One region of the Neobacillus sp. GCM10027624 genome, then DNA from elsewhere that is predicted to be linked to it. Evidence: predicted binding sites of a transcription regulator. Region 1 holds the regulator's gene; each other region holds the start of a gene.
What was found. The regulator Rex, encoded in region 1, represses fermentation and respiration genes when NADH is low (regulators of the CRP and FNR family bind a similar motif). The targets are predictions, from matches to a motif close to TTGTGAAATATTTCACAA.

Region 1 (10,625 bases):
GACAGAACACGCGATTTAATGCTAAAACAAGGGATTTATGTAAAACCTCCTTCAATACCTATTCCTGATAAGGTGGATTTTGTAGAAAAACAATATTATTTAACCGGTTTTTTTGGGAAAAAGAGGTCTATTAATTCACTAGAAATCACTCATTTATACTTAAATACTCTAATAAATGCTATCGGTAAAGAAATAGTAACGGGCTTTGCTCAGACTGCTCAAAATGAAGATGTAAAACAGTATTTTTTAAGAGGGAAAGAGCTTTCCCAAAAATATGTAGATATATTTAGCAATTTTTTAACCAAGGAGAATCTCCCTGCCCCTATAAGTTTAGGTTCGGCTGTTTTAGATACAACCGCAAGTATTTTTTCAGATAAATTAATGATGTTTCATGTTACCACCATGGTTGCAGCAGGAATTGGATATTATGGAACGTCATTAGCAGCAAGTCTAAGGAGAGATTTAGGACTTAAATATATGTCATTGATCCCAGAAGTCGCGCTGTATGTCGAAGATGGAGCCAACATTATGATTAAACACGGCTGGATGGAGGAACCTCCGCAAGCAGTCGACCATGACAAATTAATACAGAATTAACGCAATGAATCCCTATAAAAAATTATTTGGGGCCTTGTTCTTCCTTGGTTTGGTCAGTTATTAAATGGAAAATACGTAAAGGCCATCATACTCATCTTTTTTGGAATATTATTGATTCCAGTTTGGGCTTCCTATGTTGTCCATTATACAGGGATTAGTCTTTGGTTTTTTATTGAATTTGAGGAAATTAAAGTAGTTTAACAAAATATAAACCATCATCAATTACAAATGCTTAAAGTAAATAAATAGTTCAAAGGGTCTTCCAATTAAAGATCCTTTTTTAATGCCGATAAAAATCTTCGTAGCAAACTTTCACCGATATAGTAGAATATTGTGTTAGCTGTGGGCACATCTTGAATACGCAAATTTTAACAACACAAAAAACCACTCCCTAAATTTTATAGGAAGAGGTTTTTGCTATTGATATAAATTATTTACATGACTACTTCTCAAAAGGGAGAAAAATAGCTATAACTATTTCTCAGATGAAAGGCTCAAAAGCCTTACATCATGCCGCCCATTCCACCCATGCCGCCCATGTCAGGCATTGCAGGAGCTGGTTCTGGCTTGTCAGCAACAACTGCTTCAGTTGTTAAGAACATAGCTGCAACAGATGCTGCGTTTTGAAGTGCAGAACGAGTTACTTTCGTTGGGTCAACGATACCAGCTTCAATCATGTTTACCCACTCGCCAGTAGCAGCATTGAAGCCTGTGCCTACTGCTTCACGCTTTAAGCGATCAACGATAACTGATCCTTCAAGTCCTGCATTTTGAGCGATAGTACGAACTGGCTCTTCCATCGCACGTAATACGATGTTGATACCTGTAGCGATATCGCCTTCTGCTTGGATCTCAGCTACTTTGCTGTATACATTTAGAAGGGCAACACCACCACCGGATACGATACCTTCTTCAACAGCTGCACGAGTCGCATTCAAAGCATCCTCGATACGAAGCTTACGCTCTTTTAATTCTGTTTCAGTTGCAGCACCAACTTTGATTACTGCTACACCGCCAGCTAATTTAGCTAAGCGCTCTTGTAATTTTTCACGGTCAAATTCAGAAGTCGTTTCTTCTAATTGTACACGGATTTGGTTCACACGAGCTTGGATTTCCTCAGTTGAACCAGCACCTTCAACGATTGTTGTGTTTTCTTTTGTCACAACAACTTTAGAAGCACGTCCTAAAGATGTGATAGTTGCAGTTTTAAGATCGCGGCCAAGTTCTTCAGTGATTACTTCACCGCCAGTTAATGCAGCGATATCTTCAAGCATTGCTTTACGACGGTCACCAAAGCCAGGAGCCTTAACAGCAACTGCATTGAATGTTCCGCGAAGCTTGTTCACTACTAATGTAGATAATGCTTCACCTTCAATATCTTCAGCAATCAATAATAATGGCTTACCTTGTTGAACCACTTGCTCAAGAACTGGTAAGATTTCTTGAATGCTGGAGATTTTCTTATCAGTGATTAAGATATATGGATTTTCTAATACAGCTTCCATTTTATCGGTATTGGTTACCATGTAAGCTGAAACATATCCACGGTCAAATTGCATACCTTCTACAACATCTAGCTCAGTTGTGAATCCTTTTGATTCTTCAATAGTGATAACGCCGTCGTTGCCAACGCGCTCCATTGCTTCAGCGATTAACTGACCCACTTCAGTATCATCGGAAGAAATAGCGGCTACTTGTGCGATAGACTCTTTGCCTTCAATTTGTTTTGAAATTGATTTTAACTCACCAACTGCCGCAGCAACTGCTTTTTCAATCCCTTTACGGATTCCCATTGGGTTGGCACCTGCAGTTACGTTCTTTAAGCCTTCGCGAATCATCGCTTGAGCAAGAACTGTTGCAGTAGTTGTACCGTCACCGGCAACATCATTTGTTTTGCTTGCTACTTCAGCAACAAGCTTTGCACCCATGTTTTCGAATGCATCTTCTAATTCGATTTCTTTAGCGATGGTTACACCGTCATTGGTGATTAAAGGTGAACCAAATTTTTTCTCAAGTACCACGTTGCGTCCTTTAGGTCCAAGAGTTACTTTTACTGCATTTGCAAGTGTATCTACACCACGAAGCATTGCGCGGCGCGCTTCTTCACTAAACATAATCTCTTTAGCCATTGTTCAAAAAACCTCCTCTAAATTTTTAAAACTTATATTTTTTAATTTTCCTTATTCGCCGATAACAGCAAGGACATCGCTTTCACGTAGTAATAAATATTCTGTACCCTGGTATTTCACTTCTGTACCAGCATACTTTGAGAAGATAATACGATCGCCTACAGAAACTTCAAGTGCTACACGCTCGCCATTTTCAAGCACACGGCCAGTACCTACGGCAACAACTTTTCCTTCCTGAGGCTTTTCTTTAGCTGAGTCTGGTAAAACAATACCGCTTGCAGTTTTTTCTTCTGATTCAACAAGCTCAATGACAATGCGATCACCTAATGGTCTTAACAAATCAAACAACCTCCTCAAAAATATATGTAATTCTGACATTATTAGCACTCCTCATACATGAGTGCTAACACAATTATTATAATAATGAATTTGACAATCTTTTGCAAGTTTGATGTATATATTTTTTCATAAAAAAATATAAAAATGAAAGCTTTTTTGTACAACCTTACAAGTATATGATACCAATGGAAATCTATACATTTCTTTTTAAAAAGTTTCTAAATTGAAACAAGACTGGTTTTAAGAGTAGAATGAAGAATACACAGAAAATCTTTGAGTGGATGTTAAAAGGAGAGAATTAGTTGAAACGGGAATATTGGATAATCTTAATTGTTTATATTGCCATGCAGTTTTCAAGTCTTGCAGGAGTCCCATTACTAATGTACGGCTTTAAATTATCCGGGATCAACGGGAGGCTTGCAGTCCCCGTTTGGCTGGTGATCAGCTTTACCTTAGCACTTATTATTACGCTTATTATTTTACGGAAAGAAATGAGGAACAATAGGAACGAAAGAGGAACCTCTTTGGGTCTCTCGATTATTTGGGCATTTTTTGGTGTCTTCTTAGCACTCTTTGCGCAAGCGATCGCAGCAAATATTGAACGGTTGATTGGTGTCGAAATGGGCTCAGAGAACACAAAGGATATTATCCATATTATTGAGGAGTTCCCGCTTGCCATCCTGGTCAGTTCTATTTTCGGCCCGATTCTTGAAGAAATAGTGTTTCGAAAGATTCTTTTTGGCACATTGCATAAACGTTTTAACTTTTTTATATCGGCCATCATTAGCTCGGTTATTTTTGCTTTAGCGCATATGGAACTGGAGCATATTCTCCTTTATTCCGCAATGGGCTTTACTTTCGCTTTTCTTTATGTAAAAACAAAACATATCTTAGTACCGATTTTTGCTCATGTGACAATGAATACAATGGTTGTCATTGTTCAGTCCGCTTACAAAGACGATATTGAAAGATTAATCCGGGATGCAGAGTCGATGCAAAACTTTATCGGAGGATTTTTATGAGACGTTCACCTTTGTTTTCCAGCGTGATTTACTTCCTGCTCGGAAGTTTATTTACATATTTCGCCATTCATGATGTAAATCAAAATGGCTGGGGATTTTTTAGCTATCTGCTTGTCATATTAGCCACATTTGATTTCGGCTCCAGCCTTAAGTTATTTTTCTTTTATATGAAGTATAAGGATCAGTTGAAAAAATAAAAAAAGTTGCCCCAAATTATGTTTGGGACAACTTTTTTTAATAGAAAATAGACTTTTCCTTGAATAAACTAGTAATTTCGATAGCTTTTTTCCGGCAGAAAATTTTTATCTGCGATAAGATGAACTTTATCTGCGATAGTCAACGATTTATCTGCGATAAGCGCCATTTTATCTGCGTTCCTCCCCCATTTATCTGCGTATCGATTACTCCTCAAATTTCTCTTTCTGCGCCAACTTCCTTTTTCAACACCATCCGTTCTTTCCCCATTGTAAAAATGAGAAGAAACGCTATTCCAGCCGGGACGAGAGCCCATGTAAAGGTTTGAACAATAGAGCTTGAGAGGGCCTCGGTGATTTTTTCTAAAATTTGCGGCGGTATGTGACTTCGTGCCTGCTCTTGCAATAATGCACGTGAATCACCAAATCCGTCTTTTGGCATTGGTCCCATTCCAACAAAAGCATCTTCTAGATTTCCTTTAAAGCTATTCCGCTGAATCGTACCAAAAATCGTAATTCCAATCGTCATCCCCAAGGAACGGATAAAGTTGCTTGTAGAGGTTGCAGAGCCCCTCTGCATCATTCCAAACGGATGAATCGCCGCCATGCTTAACACGGAGAAAGAAAATCCCACCCCAAAACCAATGATAACCATATAAAGGGTAAGTACCCATCTGCTTGTATCAACGGTTAAGGTGCTTAATAATAATATCCCTGCTATTAAAATCACACCGGATAAAAACATGATATTGCGGTAGCTTAACTTTGTAGTTAAAAAACCACCGACTTGTGCCGTTACCACCGACCCAAGCATCATCGGCAAGAGGATTAACCCTGAATTTGTAGCACTTCCGCCATAAACGCCTTGGACAAAAATTGGTATATAAACAGTTGCTGCCATAAATGCAGCTCCATAAAATAAACCAACTAGCGTACTACCGGCAAAAAGGCGATGCCGGAACATGGTGAACGATATAATTGGATCCTTTGCCCTCGTCTCCACAAACAAAAAGATGAGAAATAGGACCGCAAATCCGATAAATAAACTTATGATCGTACTTGAATTCCAATCATATTTCTGTCCCCCAAGCTCAAGAGCAAACATCAAGCAGACAACGGCACCAATCAATGTAACGGCGCCCCACCAATCAATTGCCTGCTTTTGATGAATGGGAGATTCCTTATAGAAGGCAATGATAAAAATAAACGAGAGAATCCCAAGCGGCAAATTGATATAGAAAATCCAATGCCAGCTAATATGGTCGGTAATATACGCCCCTAACAGGGGTCCGAAAATACTGGAGAGACCAAAAACTGCTCCGAACAGTCCGCCCATTTTCCCGCGCCTTTCAGGAGGAAACAAGTCAAACATAATAGTAAACGCAATCGGTACAAGTGCACCGCCGCCGACTCCCTGAATCGCGCGATACACACTTAGTTGGGTAATTGTTTCTGCTGTCCCACATAAAATCGAACCAGCCATAAACAAAATCAACCCCATGATAAAAAACCTTTTTCGACCATACATATCCGACAATTTACCGAATATCGGCATCCCTGCCATCTCCGCTACCATATAGGCGGATACCACCCATACAAAGTTCTCAAGCCCTCCGAGGTCGCCGACAATCGTTGGCATTGCCGTTACAACAATGGTATTATCCATTGAAGCCATCAAAATTCCGAGCAGCAGACCGGCGACCACAAATCCTAATTTACTATTTTTCGCTACCATCCCATTCTCCTTTAAATCTTCTTCGACGTTTTTACTGTTGCATTTGAATCTTGTATAAAATCATCTTTATACTCTACCAATCCGATTATACAGCCGGGGCCAATTTTAACCGTATTTCCTCTCACAGTTTCCGCCTTCGTATTTTCTAAATAAAGGTCGTCTCCTTCAACCACCTTTGCTATAAGGCTACCTTCCTCACCTACAAAAGGTAAAAGAGAGTTTCTTTTTCTTTTTATCGTGATTTTCCCGCCGCCGATTTCCTCCGCACGGCTTTCCCCGAACCGTAAAGAAATTTTAATCGTATCAGCATTTAATAACCCTTTGATTTCAAACCCGCCACTTGAATCGAACGTTTCATATTCAACATCGCCCGCAACTGCAATACTGCCTTTAATATTGGCTGTATCACCATTAAGGTCTTCTCCAACCTCAAGTGTTCCCAGGATTTTTATTTTTTTCAAATAAGCTTTGCCGCCAATTTCCATTGTACCCATTACCAGCAAATCTTCTAACTGGGCATTCCCTTTTACCTCTGCCTCACCTAAAACCTTCATCGAACCTGTTTTGAGATTTTCCGCAACCTCCGTTGTTCCATAAACCTTAAACACGGAAGCTTCAACATCATCAACGATCGTACCCTCGCCTCGGACACTGATTTTATCATATCTTCCGCCGGGATAGCTCCCTGAGCCGTTAATAATCAGATTTTCTTTACTTTTCATCTCCCTTATCCCCCCTCATTACATTTTTTTGCTTTCGCCCACAACAGCACTTGAATCAATAGAAAGTTCATCTGTATATTCGACAACGTCAATTTGACAATTTTGGCCAATGGTTACATGGTTTCCCCGCACTACCGCAGCCTTCGTATTTTCAAGGTGGATCGTATCACCCTCAATGATTTCCACCCTTAATTGAGTTTGAAAAAGAGATTTAAATAATCCCAGCCAAGACGGCTTATATTTCACAACAATCGATTGCCCGCCAATTTCCTTCGCCTGGCACTCTCCAAAAATCTTAATATCCACTTCATCCGCATTTAACAGGCCGCCAATCGTAAACATCGATTCAGCATTGAAAAGTTCTGCCTCACAATCCTCTTCCACTGTCAGCTTACCTTTTACCTTTATTTCTTCTGCTTTAACTTTGCCGCCAACAGAAGCTTTTCCTGAAACCTTAAGTTTTTCAACTAATAGGTTTTTTCCAATCTTTGCAGTGCCATCAATAGAAAGGTCTTTAGCCGCAACGGTTCCACCTATTTTGGCCATCCCATTAATTTTGGCCGTTTCAGTGTGGATGTTCCCCTTGACCGTCCCTGTTCCATTACATTCAAATCCCTTACATTCGACATCGCTGTTTACCGTTCCCTTTCCGTTGAGTGTTACCTGATGAAACTGTCCGCCATTCGATGCCCCGAAGCCATTTATAACCAGGTCCCCCTTTTTTTGCATCTCCATTCCCATTCTCCTTTATAATAATTTCGATTTCACTTCTTCCATACAGGCCATTAGCGACAGCTGAGCAACAATTTTCATTCCTCGTTCAAAATGAAAGGACTCTGTATTGATTAACAAAAGACAGGAGGATACCCCCAACTTTCTCGTAATCACCAGTTCGGCACTTTTTTGCTTGATCATTGATGTTTGATCCTTTAACACCTGGAGTACCATTTTTCCTTCTTCGAGATTAATTTGACCTGATTGCAACAGCTTTTCTAACACAAACACTTCAAGCATTCTTGAAAAATTAAATTGTAAACTGCCATTTTCATTCTCTAAGTAAAAATTTATAACCGTTTCTGAAACAATGTTACGCCTTATTAAATCATCTTTAGTTAAATTTAAGTCAGATATATTGGGAGAAAACATATCGGCAAGTTCATCCAGTGATAGATTTTCTTTCATCGTTTGAATTTTATTGATTCGATCTAAGATTTTTTCTTTTGGAAAAAAGGTTTCCTGTCCGGTAAACGTTGATTTCCGGATAAACCAATCCTCCGGGATCAAGTCCTTCCGTTTCCACCTATACAGCTGCCCATAGGAGATTCCTGCTAATTCCAATAACTCTTTTTTCGATATTAACTCCTCGTTCATTGTAATGGCCCCTTTCTTATTCTTAATGTAACATAACACTGTTACGTTGTAAAGGTGGCTTTGTTTTATCAAATAAAAAAACCTTCCCATTTTTATGGAAAGGTTGATTCTCAAATTTATTCTGCAATTTCCGCTGTTGGGTAATGCTTTAAAAAGTAAACAAGTGATTGAAGCTCTACAGCAAGGTCGATGTGATGAACCCTGATGGAAGATGGTATATTTAAACGGGCGGGTGTGAAATTTAAGATTCCTTTCACCTCAGCACTCACAAGCCGATCCGTAATGATCTGCGCCACCGGAGCCGGAACGGTTAGAATCGCAACCTGAATATTTTCCTCTGTAATATACTTCTCCAAATCATCCATATGATAGACTGGGACATCACCGATGGTTGTACCCATTTTATTCGGGTCTACATCAAAGGCGCACGTAATTTTTGTATTATTATTTTTTAAAAAATTATAGTTTAAAAATGCTGTTCCAAGATTACCAACGCCGATTAACGCAACCTTTGTTAATTCATCCTGGTCCAATGTCTTTCGGAAAAAGGTCAATAAATAATTCACATTGTAGCCATAACCTTTTTTCCCAAGGGCGCCAAAATAGGAAAAATCCCTGCGGATTGTTGCTGAATCCACTTTTACCGCTTCACTTAATTCTGCTGAGGAAACTCTTTGTTTCCCTGAAGCATACAGATTTTGAATAAATCGATAATATAAGGGTAGTCGCTTTGCTGTTGCTTGTGGAATTTTCATTGTTTCGTTTGTCATATTCCTCCTGCACCCCCGCATAAATAGTTTCGTTCATGTTTTAAAAAACATTAGTTCTTTTAAAATCGCCGTTTTTGCCGCCGGTTTTTTCTACTAAATAAGTCGGTCCAATCACCATGCCCTTATCAATTGCTTTACACATATCATAAACGGTCAGCGCACAAGCAGATGCAGCTGTTAGCGCTTCCATTTCAACACCTGTATTCCCTTTTGTTTTAACGGATACGGCAATACCTAATTTATACATCTCTTGCTGATCAGGTTCCCAGGAAAAAGAAATATTCACCCCTGTTAATGGAATCGGATGACACATCGGTATAATGTCCCATGTCTTTTTGGCCGCCATAATACCAGCAACCTGTGCGACTGCCAGGACATCTCCTTTTTTCATCTCATTGTGGGTAATTTTACCAAATATTTCTTTACTGACGGTAATACTGGAATGAGCTAATGCGGTGCGGGCAGTTTCCGGTTTATCACTAACGTCCACCATTTTCGCTCTGCCCTCTTCATTAAAGTGAGTAAATTCTGCCATATAAAAAATTCCTCCTTTCAAATCATACACTATTTTTCAGTCTATGTGTGTGAAACTTTGAGCGAATCATTCTTATATTTTTAACATTTTCCCAACATTTTCGGCAGATGCGCCCTTTGCGGCCTGCGTTTTATTGCCGACACTCTAGGAATACGGTACACTAGTTCTATGTAATAGAGGTGAAAAAACAATGATTTTATTGCAAGTGAATCAATTAGCAAAATATTATGGTGCTGACCTTATTTTATCGAATATAAAACTAGAATTACAAACACGGGACCGTGTCGCTTTAGTTGGACGAAACGGTGCGGGAAAGTCGACGTTGTTAAAGATTATTGCTGGACACCTGTCACATGATGGCGGAGAAATCATCAAGCCAAAAGAAGTGACCATTGGGTATTTAGCGCAAAATACAGGATTAGAGTCTAATTTGTCCATTTGGGAAGAAATGCTGACTGTATTTGAATCATTGCGCGCGATGGAAAAAAGTTTGAGGCAGCTTGAAGAACAAATGGCTGACCCTGCTGCAATCGCAGATACAAGCAAATATGAGCGGATTCTAAAAGACTATGACCAGCTTCAGGTAAAATTTAAGGAACAGGGTGGATACCAGTATGAGGCGGATATTCGCTCCGTGTTACACGGGTTAAATTTCCCTGATTATTCCTTAATGATTGCCTCTTTAAGCGGTGGTCAAAAAACCCGTTTGGCCTTAGGGAAATTGCTCCTGACTAAGCCAGATATTTTAATTTTAGACGAACCTACTAACCATTTAGATATCGATACCCTCTCCTGGCTGGAGCAATATTTGCAAAGTTACGATGGGGCGATTCTAATTGTATCGCATGATCGCTATTTTTTGGACAAGGTCGTGACACAGGTCTACGAGGTTTCTCGAAAGCAAATCCAAAGATATACTGGCAATTATAGTACTTACCTTGAACAAAAAGCGGCAAATTATGAACGTGACCTGAAGCTTTATGAAAAACAGCAGCAGGAAATAGCAAACTTACAGGATTTTATCCAGCGAAATTTAGCCCGGGCCTCAACAACAAAACGAGCCCAGAGTCGACGGAAAAAACTAGAAAAGATGGATGTAATCGATCGCCCGGTGGGGGATGAAAAGTCAGCTTCCTTCTCGTTTGAAATTGAGAAGCAAAGTGGAAATGATGTCTTAACCTTCGATTCACTGGCTGTCGGATATAACGGCG
Region 2 (10,625 bases), on a different contig from region 1:
ACTGCACGGAGGGTGGTAAAAACCGAATTTATTTTGGGTGTCGCACAGATGCTCGTGGATACGATTAATGTCGGGGAATACCAGCATATCCAGGAAAAAATTAGTGAGATCATTGTTGGACTAGAGACGATAAAAGCCTTGCTGTTGGCCTCCGAAATGAATGCGAAACTTGATCAATGGGGAACGATGGCTCCTGATTTCTCCCCATTAGGTACAGCAATTATTAGCTATTCGCGTCTTTATCCTAGGCTTTGTGAAATTTTACAGCAAATCGGAGCTAGCGGACTCGTTTCGATTCCAGGTGAAGCGGATTTTTCGTCAGAAATAAAGGGGGATCTTGACCAGTATTTGCAGGCTGCAAATGCCAATGCATTTGATCGTGTTACACTTTTTCGCCTAGCTTGGGATATTAGCATGAGCTCTTTTGGAACAAGACAATCCCTATACGAACGCTATTTTTTCGGGGATCCTGTTAAAATGGCCAGTAATGTATATCAAACCTACCACCGGGAACATTCGATCAGTTTCGTGAAGGAATTTTTAAAAAATCACTAAAACATAAAGAAAACTCGCCGATTAGCGAGCCCCTAAGGGCGAAGACAGAGGCGTAGTTGCACTTATACTTTTTCCCTAAAAATTGCTTCTACGTCGAGTTTCTTCTTCGCAGCAATTTTATAATTTCTTAAAGTACAAAAAACAAACTCCACTAAATGGAGTTTGTTTTATCATTTTTATGCCTTATGCACATTTACAGCTTGTGGACCGCGTTGTCCATTTTCGATATCAAAGGTAACTTCTTGACCCTCGTCTAATGTTTTGTACCCTTCGCCTTGAATAGCAGAAAAGTGAACAAATACATCATCCCCACCATCACGCTCAATAAATCCAAACCCTTTTTCACTGTTAAACCATTTTACTTTACCATGTTCCATTTCTTTTGTAGCCTCCTAGCATTTAGCCAATACATGTTTTGCAAAAATATACTTGCTAAAATAGCTTTTCCCAAAAAAATTATTTTTAAACCCTAATTATCAATTTTGAATAAATTTTATTTTCCCAGTGCCCATTTTCGAATGGCTTTTGCCACTCCATCTTCATTGTTGACTGAGGTAACCCATTCAGCAGTTTTTTTCACGATTTCCTGCGCATTCCCCATCGCCACGCCAAAACCCGCTTCTTTAATCATCGCTATATCATTTAAACTGTCCCCGCAAGCCATGACATTCTCCATATCAATTCCAAGACGTTCACAAACAATTTTTAATCCCTTGGCCTTATTTATACCAAGCGGATTGACTTCAATATTCTTAAGCGTTGAGTTGCTCAGCTCAAATTCACCTTTGGATTGAAGCTCTTTTTTAATGATTTCTCGAATTTCATCATCATCAATATCAAATCCAAATTTTAACCACTCAAAGCTATGTAGGTCCTCCGGCATATCATTAAACCAGTTTCGTTCCGTGCTGATTGCCCAAAACTTCGTATTATGATGCTTTGACAATTCCCACATCCATTGGATTAGGTCAGCCTTCATTAGATTTCTTTCGACTAATTCGCGCTTATCGTCCCAGATCTCACTCCCATTTACAGTTACAAGAAAGGATGTGAGTTCAAGTGAATCTGCATGCTCCCTGCATGTTCTTAAGGAACGTCCCGTACTTAGGACAACATAGATTCCCTTTTCCTGCGCATCTTTTATAGCCTCACGGTTTCCCACTGAAACTTCTCCCTTGTCATTTAAAAGGGTTCCATCCATATCAAGGGCAATAAGTTTGATATTAGGTTTATTTATGAGATTATCCATTTATATACTCCCTTCTCTCTTTACCGTTTAGAGTAACATCTTCTTCATGTCATTATCAAAAAATGAGCTCCTCAGTTTTACATATATAATTATTTTTAGCTTACAAAATCCGATGCTGCCTTTCTCAATAAATATTTGCAAATTTACTGAAGAGCAGATTTACTTTTTAAAAAAAAGTCATTATATTTATCTTATTCGTTGTACATATTTTCTTCAAATTTGCAACGATAAAGGCAAGCCTATGGAAACATAGGTACGCAAAACTAGAGGGGCTAAGGTGGGAGAACTACGCCAGCCAGTTGCCGAAAAATTATTAGGTGAAGGAGAAAATGTATGAAGAACACGAACAAATTATTAGTTAGCGGTCTTGCGCTGTCACTTGTGTTATCACAAGGTGTTTCAGCAGTGGCTGCGAAAGGAACTACCCACAAAAAGAGCTCGCAAAAAGTGGACAAGAATAAAAATGGCATGGATGACAAATGGGAAAAAAAATATAAACTCTCGGGTAAAAATCTTGCCAAACAGGATAAAGATAAAGATGGTTTATCTAATTTAATAGAATACAAGTTAAAATTAAATCCAACTTCAAAGGATACAGATAAAGATAAGATTCCTGATAGCTTAGAAGATTCGGATAAAGATCAATTAAGCAACCAAGCAGAAATTAATTTAGGTACAAACCCTGCTGACGCTGATTCGGATAATGATAAAGTAAAAGATGGTGCAGAAAAAGATAAAAGCGGAGTGAAATTTGCCAATAAAATTGAGGATTTGGAATTGAAAATTGTAACTTCAAAGAAATCTATTCAATTTGACTATGAATTAAAGGGTAAAAAATTTACTGTCAATATTGATAAAAAATCTCTACCTAAAGGCCAGGTTGTTTCGCTTATAAAACAATTGGAACATTCTAAAAATCTAACGCAAGAGGAAACGCTTAAAACTATTCAATCAAGATTAGGATTAAAAGTTGGCGATCATCTTGAAGGCAGCGTAAAACTATTAAATGGAACTTCTTTTGAACTAGTGAAGGATTTCACTGAAGTCAGTGGAAATCAAGGAACTGGCAAGAACGATGAATTAAAAGATAACGATAGTCATCATGGTCAAAATGGCGACCATGATGATAACGATAATGATAATGGTGACCATGATGGCAATCATGAAGGTGATGATAACTAAAAATAATAAACACCCCGTGATCAAATCGCGGGGTGTTTTTATCATTGTTGTTTATTTAACTATTATTAATGGTGATGGTGATGATCGCCTTTTGATGGATTGGTAATTAACCATTCTTCTTTTGGCACCTGGAAAAATTGAATCCAGATACCGTCCAAATATTCATCGCCTTTTTCAAGAATAAAATCAATATCCTTATCTGTTTTTACTACCTCATCCTTTTCAGTTGGTGTATCCAGCATTAAATCATAATGAGCATGATCCCCATGCATATGGGTAACAAATACACGAAACAACTTCCCTTGTGCCTCTTCTTGTTCCAACATTTTTTTCAACGCTTTTGCTGCATTTCGATTAATTTTGACTTTCACTTTTATTCTCCTATTCCAAAATAATTTAATTTTATTATCCCATTTTTAAATAAAAATAGACACCTTTTATCCATATTTCCCCTCAAAATCCGCCACTTTCTACCCAAGTGTCAAAAACTTTAACAAATTTGTCACAAATATTTTCAAAAACCTATACAAACATCACAGACAACTTGCTAAGATGACTTTAAGAAGAATTACTCTAAATTAACAAAAATTAACAACCCGAGTAAAGGGACCATGAAATGGTAAGTCAAATCACAATATTTGAAGATTAGTAGGGTTGGATCTTGTGCAATATTGTGAATGAATTCACACATTTATTTGTGAAAATATGAACAACTTTATTGAAAGGAGCGTAAAAAATGTTTAAAAAGGGTTATTTGATTCCCCTATTAGCTTTTTTACCGGTATTATTTTTAAGCGGCTGTGAGCCAAATATGGTTGTTTTTCAACCTAAGGGGCCTGCAGCAAGAGAAATTTTAGGCCTGATTAACTGGTCACTGATTTTCATGGCACTTGTTGTAATTGTTGTAATTGGCTTGTTTGTGTTTATTGTGTGGAAGTACCGCGCAACAGATAAAAATAAAGATTACGAGCCACCAGAGGAACATGGCAGTACAAAACTTGAAATCACCTGGACTGTCATCCCGATTCTGATTGTTATTGCGCTAACCATTCCGACGGTTAAATCAATTTATAATCTTGAAAAAGTTCCGAAAGGCTATGAAAATAAAAAGCCAATCACCATCAATGTTACTTCCGCAGATTGGAAATGGATCTTTAGTTATCCGGATCAAGGAATTGAAACGGTGAACTATTTGAACGTTCCAGTTGGTACCCCAATTAAATTTAAGCTTACCTCTGCGGGTACGATGAACTCTTTTTGGATTCCTGCTTTAGGCGGTCAAAAATATACTATGGCAAAAATGGAAACTCAACTTTACCTTGTAGCTGATCAACCTGGTGAATATATCGGTAAAAACACAAACTTTAATGGAAAAGGCTATGCGGGAATGGAATTTACTGTGGAAGCCCAATCACCGCAGAAGTTTAACAAATGGGTGAAGGATGTAAAGAACACTGCACCAAAATTATCGGAAAAGAAATATGTTGAACTATTAAAACCATCAAACTTAGGCCGTCAAACCTTTTCAAACACGCACCTAGCCTATGTTGATCACGGTGATATGCATTCGAAAACCTACACATTCCCTGAATTGTACAGAAATCACGACTACCCAGGGAAAATTTTTAAAGAACCTGATAACCATGAAATGCACATGGAGGGTCAGGCAGAAGGAAAGTCAATGGATATGAATGATATGGATATGAAGGACATGGACATGAGTGGAAATTCCAATGGAGGTGACCATAGTGGACATTAAGTGGGATAAGTTTTTTATTACCGGAGACCCTCTAATCTTAGGCTCGCAAGTTGCCATTGCTTTAACCATGATTGGTATTGTTGTAGGTGTAACCTATTTTAAAAAATGGAAATGGCTGTGGCAGGAATGGTTCACAACTGTTGATCATAAACGGATTGGGATTATGTATATTCTTGTCGGAGTACTCATGTTTTTCCGCGGTGGAATTGACGGGTTATTAATGAAAGCCCAAACCGCTACCCCAGATGGAAAAATTCTTGATGCACAGCACTATAATGAAATTTTCACAACACACGGCGTCATAATGATTCTCTTCATGGCTATGCCGTTCTTAATCGGATTAATGAACGTGGTTGTTCCTTTGCAAATTGGTGCACGAGACGTTGCCTTTCCGCAATTGAATGCATTAAGTTTTTGGTTAACTTTTGCCGGAGCAATGCTGTTTAATATTTCGTTTGTTATTGGTGGTTCTCCGGATGCAGGTTGGACTGCTTACTTCCCTCTTGCAGGAAAAGAATTTACTCCTGGTATTGGGAATAACTTTTATGCCGTTGCCATCCAGATTGCCGGGATTGGTACATTAATGACGGGGATCAACTTTATCGTCACAGTTTTAAAAATGAGAGCTCCTGGTATGACGTTAATGAAAATGCCAATGTTTACTTGGACATCTTTCATCGCATCCGTAATTATTTGGGCTTCCTTCCCTATTTTCACTGTTGCTCTTGCATTAATGACATTTGACCGGATTTTCGGAACGCACTTCTTTACCGTTTCTGGTGACGGAAACCCAATGATGTGGGCGAACCTGTTCTGGTTATGGGGTCACCCAGAAGTATATATTGTTGTTCTTCCAGCGTTTGGAATGTTTTCAGAGGTTATTTCAACCTTCTCTCGTAAAATGCTGTATGGTTATAAATCGATGGTTTTCTCGATTGTTGGTATCGCCCTTTTAAGTATGCTCGTTTGGGTCCATCATTTCTTTACAATGGGAGCAGGGCCTGCAGTTAACTCGATTTTCTCGATTACAACGATGATGATTGCTATCCCTACCGGAGTTAAAATGTTTAACTGGCTGTTTACAATGCGTAAAGGACGCATTCAATTTACAACAGCGATGCTTTGGGCATTAGCTTTCGTCCCTTGCTTTCTGATCGGAGGCGTAACCGGGGTTATGCTTGCAATGGGTGCAGCAGATTATCAATACCATAATACACTGTTCCTAGTAGCGCATTTCCACTATGTATTAATTCCAGGTGTAGTATTTGCAGTATTCGCCGGACTTTACTACTGGTGGCCAAAAATGTTCGGTCATATGCTGAACGAAAAGCTTGGAAAACTTCATTTCTGGTTCTTTGTAATTGGTTTTAATATGACCTTTATGCCAATGTTCTTCCTTGGATTAGACGGTGCCGTCAGACGTGCTTACACGTACTCTGCGGAAACAGGCTTTGGACCATTGATGCTCGTTTCTGCGATTGGTGCAGGAATTCTTGCAATCGGCTTTGGTTTCTTATGTTATAACATTTATTGGAGCGCTCGCTATGCAGACCGCAATATTTCAAGCGATCCATGGGATGCACGTACACTCGAATGGGCTACATCTTCCCCTGTTCAATTCTATAATTTTGCAAAACTACCTGAAGTGAAATCAATTGATGCCTTCTGGTACATGAAGAAACACAATGAAGGTCTAGAGTTAAAAGAAGATGACTTGGAAGAAATTCATATGCCAAACAATTCAGGTCTTCCAATTGTGATGGCAGTAGTCATGGGAATCGCAGGATTCTTCCTTATCTTTGAATGGAAAATTGCCGCACTTGTTGCATTATTAGGCATTTTCGCCTGCTTGATTTTCCGTTCATTCGATTACAAGGATGGCTTCCATGTACCGGTAGATGAAATTAAAAAGACGGAAAAAGCATGGAGAGACCTCCAAAAAGGAGTGAAGAAAAATCATGTCAGCTAATGTAAACACTGCTCTACCGCTTGAATATCAAACAGAACAAAGCCGAATGAATATTTTTGGCTTCTGGATTTTCTTAGGTGCGGAAATCATTCTATTTGCAACACTCTTTGCAACCTATGCAGTACTTGACCACCGTTATGCCGGTGGTCCTACCCCACACGAACTTTTTGAAATTAAAGGGGTTATGATCGAAACCATCCTGCTCCTAACCAGTAGTTTTACGTGCGGCTTAGCCATTTATGAAATGCACCGTGGTAATAAAAAAGGTCTATTAACCTGGATGATTATTACTTTATTACTGGGTGCCGGCTTTGTTGGGATGGAAATTGAAGAATTTATCGCCTACGTTCATGAAGGTGCTACAATGCAAACTAGTGCATTCCTATCAGGATTCTTTGTCCTATTAGGTACACATGGATTGCACGTAAGCATGGGAATTGGCTGGGCTGTCATGGTAATGATTCAAATTGCGAAAAAAGGCTTGACTCCAGTAACAGCCCGTAAGGCTTTTATTATCGGTCTATACTGGCACTTCCTTGATGTTGTTTGGATTTTCATCTTCACATTTGTGTATTTAAAAGGGATGGTGGCTTAAGATGGAGAAACATTCACATGGTACACCACTAACACAAGTATTAGGATTTGTTTTTTCATTAGTTTTAACTTTTGCTGCTCTCTTTGTAGCTTTAAAAACAGGTTTATCTTTCAATGCCATTATGTGGATTATCGGCACGCTCGCTATCATTCAAGCCGGTCTGCAGCTGTTTATGTTCATGCACTTAAGAGATGGTGAAGACAGTGCAGCGCAAACGATTAACGTGATTTATGGTGTTTTTATTGCTGTCGTAACCGTTGCCGGATCCATTTGGGTTATGTCATTTGGTGGAATGTAAAATTATAAAAAACCTAGTCTACAGACTAGGTTTTTTTATAATTTCTTTACTTTAATCGGACTTACCATTAAAACAGCCAAAAGAATGGTGATCCATGCATTACTATAGGTAAACAATCCCATTCCGGCTAGTGGCAGGCCTGCAGCTGGAATCGGCAGGCCCTTAAAATACCCAATGGTCGGATTTACACTAAACCTTGCCAACCTTAATGCACCCATGGTTGGAAAAAGAATAAAAGCCAAAGAAGTTAAAATGGATGGTGCTGCGATCGAATGAAATATAAGCGCCGGAGCAACCCCAAAGCTAACAATATCCGCCAGTGAATCCAAGACTACACCAAGTTCACTGTTCACCTTTAACTTTCTGGCAACCCGTCCATCGAAGAGATCAAAAACAGCTGATAGGAAAATAAAAATTGAGGCGCCTCCTATAAATCCACTCATATTAAAGGTGATTGAAAAAACACCGCATAATAGATTTCCGATTGTAAACAAATTAGGCACGGCTTTGACAAGATGATTAACCAACTTCCCTCCCCCTTCATTAAGCAATACTCCTCTTCTGTAGCCTTATCATTCGTTTTCTCCATTATTCTCATATAGAACAGAAAAATTATTTCCAGTCTTTTTATAATCAACCATTCCGTGAGTTATGTTTGTACATATATTGGTAATATGAAGAAAAAGGGAGGAAATTTTATTTTGAATCGTATTTATCCGGTTCGCTACTTAGGAAACTTCAAGGAGGGTTATTCAAAGCCTCAACTTTTTGAAATGAGTGATGGAAACACTTATCTTGTAAAATTTAAGGACAATCCCCAAGGAACAAGGGTCCTCGTGAATGATTGGGTGGTGGGGAAACTTGCACAATTATTAGGACTGCCCGTAGCACCTTTTGAGATGGCTTATTTCTCCAAATCAGATTTCAAAAAGTTTCCAGTTCTTTACCGCTATGGGCTTACACCGGGACATCAATTTGCTAGTCTTTTGCTTAAAGATTGTACGGGGCTTTGGGAACCCCGAATTAAAGAAGAAATTGTTAATCTCAATGTATTACCGGGAATTATTGTGTTCGACTATTGGGTAAATAACAATGATCGGGATACGGGAAACGTTCTGTTAGAAAGACTTTCTGATAACAAATGTTATCTTCATTTAATTGATCACGGACTATGTTTTCCAGGGTATGCAAGTTCAAAAGAAAAGTTGAAACAAGTTCCCATGAATTTACTAAACCAGGCCGCTCACACATGGGCGGTTACTCAAATAGACGACCCCAAATCACTTATGAAATTTACAGAAAAAGTGCTTGCACTTCCTTCTGAGCAAATCTTATCCGTAATTAATACGATTCCCGATGATTGGGATGTATCTTCTTCGGAAAAGAAAGCCTTGTATCAATATCTACTTTCTGCAAAAAAGGCACTGCCTATTTTAATATTAAAATTTATCAAGAAATATTTCAGTGATTAATGAATCAGTTTGATTGAAATATACAAAAGAAGTACAGTTCAAGTGAAATGTACTTCTCTTTTTTTGAATTTTATTTTTTTGGACCGTTTCGCTTAAACCTAACTAATTGATAACTTATAAAAGCTACATAAAGCGGAATGGCTACGTATATGAAGTATGGAAAACGATGCTGCTCTTTCTTAAAGACAATATAAATAGCATAACCAAGGAATAAGGTGATAATAATTCCGTATTTCGGCAAAGGAATATCCTTTAGGCTTGGGATTTTAATGGTGCTAACCATTAAATAACAAATTACAAAAAAGGCAATCGGCAGAATAATCGCTGGCATTTTGCCGTGAAATAAGGTTAATAACGTTAGAAGTCCCCCACCTGCTGTAATGGGAACGCCTGTAAAATAGTGCAGTGATGATTTGACCGCATTAATATTGAATCGCGCCAAGCGGTAAGCACCAAATAACGGGAATAGCGCTGAAATCGCCATCCCAAATTTTCCAAAATCAGAAAAATAGGAATAATAGGCCATCATCGCCGGTGCAACACCAAAGGTTACAATATCGGCAAGTGAGTCTAATTCCTTTCCAAGTTCACTTTCGACATTTAGCATCCGGGCAATCCGCCCATCCATACTATCGAGCATCATTCCAATCAGAATCAGAATTGCTGCATTTTTATAATCCCCAAGTGCCGAATACATGACAGATAAAAATCCAAAAAATAAATTTAAAAGCGTAAAAAGGTTAGGAATACTGTTTCTTATAATATGTATCACTCCAATTTTTCAAAAACCTCTCACTCATTATATCCCTGCTTCCTATTATACCGTTTTTCTTTATAAAATTGAAAAACCCAAATAGCAGCAGTGAGCCAAAAACCACTTGCAAAATATCCCCCAATAATATCACTTGGATAATGTACCCCTAGATAAATCCGGCTTATACCAATGGCAAGAATCATAAAACAACTAACAATAATTAAAATGGTTCTCCCTATCCTGGTTGAAATATGGCGCCAAAGTAAGAAGGCAAGCACACCGTAAAAGGCAAAAGCACTCATGGCATGTCCGCTTGGAAAACTATAACCACTGATCTCAATCAGGCGGTGCAAATTAGGACGTGTCCGCTGAAAAAAATGCTTTAAAACACCATTTAAAATTCCTGCACCGGCTATGACACTTACAAATAAGATCAATTCCAAGCGATGATGCAATATCTTGTAGAGAAAAAACAAAAGGACAAGAGAAAGAATGATAACAACCCGTGTCGAACCAATAAAGGTAAACAATTTCATTACCTTAGTAAGGCCAGGCGTTTCGAGTCCTTGAACCGCCGAAATAACCGTGCTGTCAAAATGCCCGATCTTTTCATCACTAATAAGTATGGAAACCGTCCCAAAACCAATTACACTCACCAAGCTAATAATAAAGGCAATAAATAAATATTTCTTTATATTCATGAGCTTACTCCTTTTATGATAGAAAAAAGAGGTCCGGTCAGAACCTCCTGGTTTTTCTACGTTTATCTCATGATTTTGTTTCAACTAAAAC
Region 3 (10,625 bases), on a different contig from region 1:
TAGAAGCCATTGCAATCGTACGAACTGTATCATCACCTAAATGAAGGGCTACTTCAAGGGTTAGGTTGACTGATTCAGAACTAATTTTCAATGCGTTATAGATCTCAGGCAATTGGGCGTTATCAAACTTAACGTCAACAACCGGACCCATAATCTGAACAATGCGTCCCTTGTTCATCATTTTCCCTCCTTACTTACTTTTTTGATTCAAAACCTCTTTTTTAAAAAGGAACTTATTGAATCACACCGAACTTTGATTTCGGCCTGAAACCTGTTCACAGCATTGAATCACGATCCATAAACGGAAACAAGTCACAGACACGAAATAAAGTTCATTTTTCAAAAAACGGTCTATTCTAATGCCGCCGCACCGCCGACAATTTCGGTAATTTCTTGGGTAATCGCTGCCTGGCGGGCACGGTTATACATAAGTGTATAGTTACGAATTAGTTCTTTTGCATTATCAGTTGCATTTTTCATTGCCGTCATCCGGGCAGCATGCTCACTGGCTTTGCTGTCTAGCAGCGCGCCATAGATTAAGCTCTCGGCATATTGCGGCAGGAGAACTTCGAGAATTTCTTCAGCAGACGGTTCGAATTCATATGAAATCAGTTTGCCTGTCGGTTTAATTTCAGCAAGCGGCAACAGTTTTTTCTCGGTTACTTCTTGCGAAATTGCGCTCATATAATGATTGTAATATAGATAAATTTCATCAAATGTACCATCAGCAAACATGCCTACTGTGCTCGATGCAATGTCTTTAATGTCCGCAAATGAAGGCTGGTCTGAAATACCAATGATTTCAAGTGCTACATTGATGCCGCGTTTCACGAAGAAGTCACGGGCAACACGACCGATGGCAATAATCGCAAATTCATCATTGGACTTATGATTTTGTTGGATCGTTTGGTTTACACGTCTTAAGACGTTACTGTTAAACGCACCCGCAAGACCACGGTCAGATGACATAACGATATAGCCTGTCTTCTTAACAGGACGTGCCTGCAGCATTGGGTGGTTTACCCCTTTACTGCCAAGTGCAATCGCTGCGGTTACCTCTTGAATTTTTTCCATATAAGGGACGAATGATTTTGCATTCATCACCCCGCGGTTCCATTTCGCAGCAGAAGTCATTTCCATTGCTTTGGTAATTTGACTCGTCTTTTTCGTTGAATTAATACGAGTTTTTATATCGCGTAATGATGCCATTTTAAGTTCTCACCACCCTCACTAAAAGTGTTCAATGTTAGCCATAAATTACTCGGAAACTGCAAACGTCTTTTTGAAGGCGTTAATTGCAGATGCCCAATCGTCATCAGAAGGAAGATCCTTCGTTTTGGTAATATGGTCTAACAACTCTTTGCGGTTGTGGTCTAACCATGTTAAGAATTCAGCTTCGAAACGGCGGATATCCTGTAATGGAATATCATCAAGGAAGCCGCGTGTTAATGCATATAGAATCGCTACTTGCTTTTCAACTGATAGCGGCTTGTTCAAGTCTTGTTTAAGTACCTCAACGGTACGTGCACCACGATTTAGCTTCGCTTGGGTCGCTTTATCAAGGTCAGAACCGAATTGAGCAAATGCTTCTAGCTCACGGTATGAAGCAAGGTCAAGACGCAGTGTACCTGCAACCTTCTTCATCGCTTTGATCTGAGCGGATCCACCTACACGAGATACGGAAAGACCTGCGTTAATCGCTGGGCGAACACCGGAGAAGAAAAGGTCAGATTGTAAGAAAATTTGTCCATCTGTGATGGAGATAACGTTTGTTGGAATATAAGCAGAAACGTCACCTGCTTGTGTTTCGATAAATGGTAATGCAGTGATTGAACCCGCGCCAAGGCTGTCGTTCAATTTCGCTGCACGTTCTAATAAACGGCTGTGCAAGTAGAATACATCCCCTGGATATGCTTCACGACCTGGAGGACGGCGAAGTAGCAAGGAAAGCTCACGGTATGCAGATGCTTGCTTTGTTAAGTCATCATACACGATTAATACGTGCTTACCGCTGAACATAAATTCTTCACCCATTGAAACGCCTGCATATGGTGCCAAGAATAGCATTGGTGCTGGTTGTGATGCAGATGCAGACACAACGATTGTGTAATCTAATGCGCCATTTTTACGAAGGGTCTCAACCGCACCACGTACTGTTGATTCCTTTTGTCCAATGGCAACATAGATACAGATCATGTTTTGACCTTTTTGGTTCAAGATTGTATCGATGGCAACAGATGTTTTACCTGTTTGACGGTCTCCGATGATTAACTCACGCTGACCGCGGCCGATTGGCACAAGTGCGTCAATCGCTTTAATACCTGTTTGTAATGGCTCATGAACCGATTTACGCGCCATAACGCCCGTTGCTACTTGCTCAATAGGGCGAGTTTTTGTTGTATTGATTGGACCCATACCATCAATTGGTTGTCCTAATGAGTTTACTACACGTCCGATTAACTCTTCACCAACCGGAACCTCCATGATGCGGCCTGTACGGCGTACCTCGTCACCTTCACGGATATCAGTGAAAGGTCCAAGGATAATAATACCGACGTTATTTTCTTCAAGGTTTTGTGCCATACCCATAACGCCGTTTGAAAATTCAACTAGTTCTCCAGCCATAACGTTGTCAAGACCGTGAACACGAGCGATACCGTCACCAACGGTGATAACCGTACCAACATCTGTTACTTGAATTTCCGCCTGATAGTTTTCAATTTGCTTTTTTATCAGGGCACTGATTTCTTCAGCTTTGATGCTCATGAGTTTCACCCCTATCTACAAATCTTAGCTTAACAATTTACGTTGCAAACGATCGAGCTTGCCGCGCAAGCTGCCGTCATATATACGATTTCCGATGCGGACCTTCACGCCACCCAGCAATTCGGAATCCACAATATTTTCAATTCTGAGAGACTGCTTGCCAACTTTTGCTGCAAAAGTAGCCGAGATCGCCTCACGCTCAGCATCTGAAAGCGGGCGTACACTGGAAACTTCAGCTTCAGCAACACCGGATGCTTCATATGCAAGCTCAATAAACTGGTTGACCACTTCAACAATTTCACCTTCACGGTGACGGTCCATTAAAATCATTAATGTATTTACAACAAATCCATTAATGTTCGCAAAAGCCTGTTTTAAAATGGCTTTTTTGTTTTCCTTTGAAAGTTTTAAAGAGCTGAGAACAGCCTTTAAATCCTTATTCGTTTGGATTACTTCTTTTACTACACGAAGATCTTCTTCTACAGCGCTAAGAATCTGTTGTTCTTTAGCAATTTGAAAAAGTGCCGACGCATAGCGTTTTGCTACGATGGAGTTACTCATCGGCGTTCTCCTGCCTCTTTAATATATTCGTTGATGAGTTGATCCTGATCTTGGGTATTCAACTCTTTCTCAATAACCTTAGAGGCGATTAATACAGACAAGGAAGCAACTTGTTCGCGAATTGCGGCCATTGCTTTTTCCTTTTGCTGATCAATTTCAAGCTTCGCAGCTTCTTTCACGCGTTCAGCTTCTGTACGGGCAATCGCAATGATTTCCTCACGCTGAACATCGCCTTGCTTTTTCGCACTTTCTATTAAGCTTTGAGCTTCTGTACGTGCTTCTTTTAAAAGGTTTCTCTGCTCTTCTAAAAGCTTTTGGGCTTCAACACGGCTTCCTTCAGCCGCATTAATTTCACCTGCAATATGGTCTTCACGCTGTTTCATGATGCCCATTAATGGACCCCACGCGAATTTCTTCAGTAACGCTAACAAAATTAAGAAAACAACTAGTTGGAAAATACTATCTCCACCATTGAAATGGCCTGCGCTTTCTGCAGCACCTAAAACAAATAGATTGCCTGATAACACCACGGGTTCACTCCCTTCAAGAGTCGTTCGCTACTCGAAAAAGTATGTTCTCTATTGCACAAACATAAATGGCGAAGGTGTCTCTTCTTCCTCTCCGCCACTTGGGATTTTTCTCTCTACTAATTAACGTCCTAAAACCATGAACGCGATAACAACGCCGATGATCGGTAATGCTTCAACTAACGCAACCCCGATAAACATTGTTGTTTGTAATAAACCACGAGCTTCTGGTTGACGAGCGATACCTTCAACTGTACGTCCAACGATTAAACCGTTACCAATACCTGCGCCTACTGCTGCCAAACCAATTGCAATTGCTGCTGCTATAAGATTCATTATAATGTTCCTCCTTAAAAATGTATGAATAATTTAGTGTTTAAAAATATATTAATGGTCGTGACTCACTTTGTGAGACAAGTAAACCATTGTTAACATGGTAAAAATGTATGCCTGGATCGTTCCGACGAATACGGAGAAACCTTGCCAAACAAGGGTTAATGGTACGGCTGCTATCATACCAGCTACTCCGGTCCAAGCCAATCCTCCCGCTAAAAGCGAAAGAAGTAATTCACCTGCGTATATGTTCCCATAAAGACGCAGACCAAGCGTTAATGTGTTCGCGAATTCTTCAATAATTTTCAATGGGAACAAGAATCCCATTGGGCTGAAGAATCCCTTTCCATATCCAGCTGCACCTTTTAGCTTTACACCATAATAATGGGAAAGCGCTACTACCATTACCGCAAGCGATAAGGTTACAGCAGGATCGGCTGTTGGTGATTTCCACCAAAGCTTGCCATCAATAGAGATTGAAAATGGAAGACCTAGCATATTTGATACAAAGATATACAAAATTAAGGTAAGTCCAAGGATGTGGAATCTTCCGCCTTCCTTCCAATCCATCGTACTGTTGATGATTCCTTTGACGAAGTCCATCACCCATTCAAAGAAGTTTTGCATGCCTGTCGGCTTCATCGCAAGCTTCCGGGTAGATAGAACAGCAATGATAAAAACAATGAGACTCGCTACAAGAATCATCAGATCATTCGCCAAGTTAAAGGTTAGTCCCCCCAATGTTACTAAAGGAGCTTCATGATGCATCTATGTTCACCTCACTTCCCTTATCATTTATGAAAATGCAATGCATGATAAAAATAATCTATCATAATGACAATATAGGATGTCATTAGTCCCATAACCACACTGACTACATGAAAGTAATTGGGCCATCTCATGGCAATAATCACTGCAATCGCGGCCGTCGCCATTCTTTGCAGCGAACCAAGCGATTTCATTTTTTTACCCTTATCAAAGGCCTTGTCGAACTTCTCTGTTTTCTTGGTTAACAACCAGATATTCAGAAAACTAAAGCATGTCCCAAGAATTAATCCTAAAAATACAGTTTTGTAGGAGGTAAACCCCCATCCAAGCACGAATATAGATAACAAGTACAAATTCCATTTTCGCTGCCTGTTGAATATCTCTCTAAAATCCGGCATAATCATTTATCTCCCGAGAAAAAATGGCGAATCGAAACAAGCATGGCATAGGTTCCCGATGCTAATCCGATTAACAATCCGATAATTAAGAAAATTGGCTCGGTACCCCACTGATGGTCCAACCATCTTCCTGCAAAAATACCAATGAGAATGGAACCTACTAACTGGGAGACAATTGCGGACATTAAAGCCATAGCTTGAAATGGATTGCGGTTGTTTTTACGCATCATTATCGCATCCTCACTATAAGAGAATGTGAACCGGGCTTTATGGCAAATGATCAAGGTAATTAACACTTTCTTGAATGTGAAAACCTTATCATTTACACCCTTTGTAAGCATACAATAGGCAATATGTAAAGTCAATGAGTTTCCACGAAATATTCACTTGCAATTTTCAGCTTTTCACGATATATTAGGATACTAAAAATTATCAGAAAATTTAATATTTACCCATACTCTTGCCCCCGGAAGTTTTATTGAAAAAACTTGCTTAGGAGGGCAGATACCCTCCTCATTAAAGGAGTACACGATAAGGTAATACGAACCGGTTTCAAAAAGGTTTCACTTTCTTTTTAAAAATTTACTGTTTCCCTTTTTCAATTTTTACCATCGTTTCAATGAAATCCTCTTTCCCGGCTTTTTTCGCATATACCTTTGCAAGATACACCCCGTCCTCTGGAAGATTCTCATTTTCAATTTTCTTTTGAATCAATCCTTTTTTGACATTTTCAATTGAATCTAAAAAGCCGACAAAACGATAATCACCGGGATCGAATAAGGCGATGCCGAACTCCTCTGCTCCACCCGGAAGGTAGACCTCATACAGATATTGCCCTGGAGCATCCCCTTCCCCAAAGGAAAATCCCATTACTCTCGGGTAATTTGGTTCTTCGAGGACATAGATATATGGAATATGGATGAGGGTAGATCCTGCCTGAAGCTTGATGTTGCCATCATGGATTTTCTTTTTAAAACTTTGCGGGTCGACCCTAAGTTCAATCGCAACCTCCTTTGTTTCCTTTGATGCTAATGTAAACGAAAGCGGAACTTTCCACGATAGTCCATCTGTTCGCTCCGGAATGTCAAAGGAATATCTTTTTGTCGCATTGCTTGTGTTTTCAACGTATAAAAGGATTTTATGAACATCCCTCTGTTCTGTAAATTTCCCAAAGTGAATCGAGCTCGGCGTCACAAGCGATTCCGCTTTTACCGCCTCGGGCACTTGAATTCTCCCTGCTCCCTGCTCGTAGGTTCGATACGGAGTGTTTGCATTTTTAAACAATGGCTTGGCGGTATTCATCAAGGCCGCTTTTATTTGCTGTGGTGTCCAGTCCGGGTGTGCCTGCTTGATTAAGGCACAGGCGCCGGCGACATGCGGTGCTGCCATGCTTGTTCCCTGTAATGAAAGATAGCCGCCGGGTACGGTCGAATTAATCGCAACCCCGGGAGCCACAATATCTGGTTTTACCTCCCATGTTCCAGTTACTGGACCACGAGAACTAAACTCTGCCATCCGGTCCTTTTCTTCGTTCTGGACAATCCGCATTGTGGTGGAGTCTTTTTTTAAAAGCTGTTCACCGTCACGCTTCGAGATGGATCCGACTGGTAACGGCACCAGTGATTCTAAGTTCCCTATAAAGTTCCCGCTCATATTATTGTAGATGAGTACAGCCTTAGCCCCTGCCTTTTGGGCATTTTTTGCTTTTTCTGTAAAGGTTAAGCGGCCGCGCTTAATGAGAACAATTTTGCCCGCAACATTTTTCAGATCTTCCTTTCGGCCAATCCCACCGTCGACGATTGTATACGAGCGGTCCAACTCCCATTTTTCCGAGCCTTCCATTGGCTGAATTCGAATTTTATTCCGCGTTCCTTCTATTAATAAGTACGGTATTTTCATGGTGGGTGTCGAGGCCCCGACGGAGATTGCTTTTGATGCCGTTCCGGGTGAACCGACAGTCCAAATATTCGGACCGGCATTGCCATTTGCGGCCACCGCGACAATGCCTTTGTCGACGGCGCGGTTGAGCGCAAGGCTAATCGGCAGGTCCGGACCGTTGACATCATTTCCAAGGGAAAGATTCATGATATCGACTTTATCCTTAATGGCTTGATCGATCGCAGCAATGACTTGCTCAGTTGTTCCGCCGCCGCCCGGGCCGAGTGCCCGGTACGCAATAATCTTCGCATCCGGTGCAACACCGCGGATTTTCCCATTGGCGGCGATGATCCCCGCAACATGGGTTCCGTGAATGGTCGCTTTGCCAATAGCACGGGTTTCCATCGGATCCTTGTCGTTATCAACAAGGTCGTGTCCGCCGCCATAGTTGCGCCGAAGGTCAGGATGTGTATAATCCACGCCGGTATCGATGACTGCGACAGTGATCCCTTTGCCAGTGAGGCGTTGATTTTTCGATGAAAATAATCCACGTACCTCTTCACCGCCAATGATTTTGACGCTCTCCTCCGTCTGAGCCTGGTAGCTGGTTACGGGAGACACGTTTAGTATTTTGACGTTTTCTGAGAGTTTTGTGATGGCCGCGCGGCTGCCCTCAATGGAAAATCCCGTGATTGCTTCCGTAAAAACACGGCGCAGTTTGATGCCTTTGTATGATGTGAGAAACTGTTTGATTTGTTCTGTAGTTTGTGGTTGTTTTGTAACGACGATGGCGACGGTTTGCTGATTGGGGATTGGCGGTGTGATCAGTTTCCGTGTTTGGGATTGGATTGGTGTGGGTATGGTGATGGATGCGATTAGGATGATGGTTAGAATAAGTTTCTTCATTTTGCTGATTTCCCCTTTTTTCATAGGGTCTTCTTTGGATAGGGGAAATATGCAGGGAGTTTTTTTGTGGAACCTCAAATTTTATGTTCCATTACCCTATCTAAAAAAAGAGACCTTTTTCAAAAAAAGATCTCTTCTAACTTAACTTATTTCGTCCCAAACAACCGGTCCCCGGCATCGCCTAGTCCTGGTACGATGTAGCCGTGGTCATTGAGCTTTTCATCTAACGCTGCGATATAGATATCAACATCTGGATGAGCCGTTTTCACCGCTTCGACTCCTTCTGGTGCCGCAATCAAGCACATAAACTTGATATTTTTCGCGCCGCGCTTCTTCAAAGAGTTGATCGCTTCATTTGCTGAGCCGCCCGTTGCCAGCATTGGATCCACAACGATGAAATCACGTTCTTCCACATCACTTGGAAGTTTTGCATAGTATTCAACTGGTTTCAGAGTTTCCGGATCACGGTATAGACCGATATGGCCTACCTTCGCTGCTGGAATTAATTTTAAAATCCCATCAACCATTCCAATCCCTGCACGCAGAATCGGAACTAGACCGATTTTCTTCCCGGAAAGAACTTTAGATTGGGCCGGACAAACCGGTGTTTCAATCGTAATATCTTCAAGCGGCATATCCCTCGTGATCTCAAAAGCCATAAGTGTCGCCACTTCGTCTACCAATTCCCTGAACTCTTTCGTTCCTGTGTTTTTATCACGTATGTATGTAAGCTTATGCTGAATGAGTGGGTGGTCGAAGACGTAAACCTTTGCCACAAAAATCGCCCCTTTATTAAAATTTAACTTTAAACACTTCGTCTAATTTTACAGAAAAACCTTCAATAGAGCAAATAAAAATCGGCCCTTTTTTTAAAAAGGCCGATCTACAAAAATCTTAATATTCAGGATATAAAACAAACTTGCTTGTTAAAGCTTCAACGCGTTTGCTAGCTTCTTCAAGCTTCGCTTTGTCTTCGTGGTTTTTCAAAGTAAACGCAATAATCGATGCAATTTCATCCATATCCTCTAAACCGAAGCCGCGGCTTGTAACAGCTGCAGTACCAATGCGGACACCGCTTGTTACAAATGGGCTGTTTTGATCGTAAGGAATTGTATTTTTGTTAACGGTAATTCCCACTTCATCAAGGACATGCTCAGCCACTTTACCAGTTAAGCCAAGAGTCGTTACATCCACTAATAATAAGTGGTTGTCCGTTCCGCCGGAAACAAGCTTTAAGCCTTCATTTTGCAGACCTTCAGCAAGACGTTTTGCGTTTGCAATAATGTTTCCTGCATACTCTTTAAAGCTGTCCTGCAATGCTTCACCAAAAGCAACCGCTTTTGCAGCGATGACATGCATTAATGGACCGCCTTGAATTCCAGGGAAAATTGACTTATCAATCTTTTTCGCAAACTCTTCACGGCAAAGAATCATTCCGCCGCGTGGGCCTCTTAAGGTTTTATGCGTAGTAGTCGTAACAAAATCTGCATATGGAACTGGATTTTGATGAAGACCTGCTGCAACAAGACCTGCAATATGAGCCATATCAACCATTAAATAGGCGCCCACTTCATCAGCAATCTCACGGAATTTTTTAAAGTCAATTTCGCGAGGATACGCGCTGGCACCCGCAACAATTAGCTTTGGCTTATGTTGGCGAGCTTTTTCTAAAACATCTTCGTAATTAATGCGGTGTGTTTCTTCATCTACACCGTACTCAACGAAATTATATTGAACACCACTGAAGTTTACCGGACTTCCGTGTGTTAAGTGACCGCCGTGTGAAAGGTTCATCCCTAGAACTGTATCGCCTTGCTCTAGAATTGTAAAGTAAACAGCCATATTTGCTTGCGCACCGGAGTGTGGCTGTACGTTCACATGCTCAGCACCGAAAATTGCTTTCGCACGGTCACGCGCTAAATCTTCCACGATATCAACATATTCGCAGCCGCCGTAATAGCGTTTTGCCGGATATCCTTCTGCATATTTATTAGTTAAAACAGACCCCTGTGCTTCCATAACTGCTTCGCTTACAAAGTTTTCTGACGCAATTAATTCAATCTTCGCGCGCTGACGTCCTAATTCCTGTTGAATTGCCTGAAATACTTGCTCGTCCTGCTGTGATAAGTGCTTCATAAAGATCCCCCTTATTTGTTGAAATCCGCTATCAGTTTAAAAATCAACCTCATTTTAACACAGTTTTTTGATTATCGAAAAAGAAAGAATATTTTAATTTTTGGAATTGCTTTCATGAAAAAATGCTTGTTAGCTACAGCTCAAATTCTCACTTTTGCGCTCGTATACAGCTCTTTCCCCGCCAATCAGTTTTGGCCGTGTCCGTGCAAGCGTTACGTGGGCATGGCCCACCATTTTTTGCTTCACGCGTACGGGTACAGCGACATGTTTTAAATGCATGCCGATAAAAGTTTGGCCGATATCAATTCCCGCATCTGCCTTGATAAATTCCACGACGACTGCATCCGTCATT

Region 2: a site for Rex is predicted at 3,658-3,675, ahead of qoxA (cytochrome c oxidase subunit II). Genes of this name have one in related genera too.
Region 3: a site for Rex is predicted at 5,658-5,675, ahead of ACFQZ9_RS13125 (AtpZ/AtpI family protein). Genes of this name have one in related genera too.

Annotation. Positions count from the first base shown of each region.
Region 1 is NZ_JBHTHD010000020.1:4,795-15,419, reverse strand. It holds gene ACFQZ9_RS26150 (DUF3231 family protein) at 1-597, shown strand, start outside; gene groL (chaperonin GroEL) at 1,101-2,726, opposite strand; gene groES (co-chaperone GroES) at 2,778-3,065, opposite strand; gene ACFQZ9_RS26135 (CPBP family intramembrane glutamic endopeptidase) at 3,368-4,087, shown strand; gene ACFQZ9_RS26130 (YdiK family protein) at 4,084-4,284, shown strand; gene ACFQZ9_RS26125 (MDR family MFS transporter) at 4,496-6,016, opposite strand; gene ACFQZ9_RS26120 (cytoplasmic protein) at 6,028-6,738, opposite strand; gene ACFQZ9_RS26115 (polymer-forming cytoskeletal protein) at 6,757-7,473, opposite strand; gene ACFQZ9_RS26110 (YhbD family protein) at 7,486-8,109, opposite strand; gene ACFQZ9_RS26105 (redox-sensing transcriptional repressor Rex) at 8,226-8,879, opposite strand; gene moaC (cyclic pyranopterin monophosphate synthase MoaC) at 8,920-9,414, opposite strand; gene ACFQZ9_RS26095 (ABC-F family ATP-binding cassette domain-containing protein) at 9,605-10,625, shown strand, end outside.
Region 2 is NZ_JBHTHD010000003.1:808,297-818,921, reverse strand. It holds gene hpaB (4-hydroxyphenylacetate 3-hydroxylase family protein) at 1-555, shown strand, start outside; gene ACFQZ9_RS08985 (cold-shock protein) at 732-932, opposite strand; gene ACFQZ9_RS08980 (Cof-type HAD-IIB family hydrolase) at 1,049-1,804, opposite strand; cyclic di-GMP riboswitch class I at 2,027-2,111, shown strand; gene ACFQZ9_RS08975 (hypothetical protein) at 2,138-2,986, shown strand; gene ACFQZ9_RS08970 (iron-sulfur cluster assembly accessory protein) at 3,052-3,357, opposite strand; gene qoxA (cytochrome c oxidase subunit II) at 3,723-4,745, shown strand; gene qoxB (heme-copper oxidase family protein) at 4,735-6,714, shown strand; gene qoxC (cytochrome aa3 quinol oxidase subunit III) at 6,704-7,309, shown strand; gene qoxD (cytochrome aa3 quinol oxidase subunit IV) at 7,311-7,607, shown strand; gene pssA (CDP-alcohol phosphatidyltransferase family protein) at 7,643-8,134, opposite strand; gene ACFQZ9_RS08940 (protein kinase family protein) at 8,309-9,079, shown strand; gene pssA (CDP-alcohol phosphatidyltransferase family protein) at 9,150-9,851, opposite strand; gene ACFQZ9_RS08930 (phosphatase PAP2 family protein) at 9,872-10,534, opposite strand; gene ACFQZ9_RS08925 (GtrA family protein) at 10,602-10,625, opposite strand, start outside.
Region 3 is NZ_JBHTHD010000008.1:386,843-397,467, forward strand. It holds gene atpD (F0F1 ATP synthase subunit beta) at 1-178, opposite strand, end outside; gene atpG (ATP synthase F1 subunit gamma) at 352-1,209, opposite strand; gene atpA (F0F1 ATP synthase subunit alpha) at 1,258-2,766, opposite strand; gene ACFQZ9_RS13100 (FoF1 ATP synthase subunit delta) at 2,791-3,327, opposite strand; gene ACFQZ9_RS13105 (F0F1 ATP synthase subunit B) at 3,324-3,854, opposite strand; gene atpE (F0F1 ATP synthase subunit C) at 3,978-4,190, opposite strand; gene atpB (FoF1 ATP synthase subunit A) at 4,242-4,955, opposite strand; gene ACFQZ9_RS13120 (ATP synthase subunit I) at 4,979-5,353, opposite strand; gene ACFQZ9_RS13125 (AtpZ/AtpI family protein) at 5,356-5,580, opposite strand; gene ACFQZ9_RS13130 (S8 family serine peptidase) at 5,936-8,137, opposite strand; gene upp (uracil phosphoribosyltransferase) at 8,284-8,913, opposite strand; gene glyA (serine hydroxymethyltransferase) at 9,032-10,273, opposite strand; gene ACFQZ9_RS13145 (TIGR01440 family protein) at 10,403-10,625, opposite strand, start outside.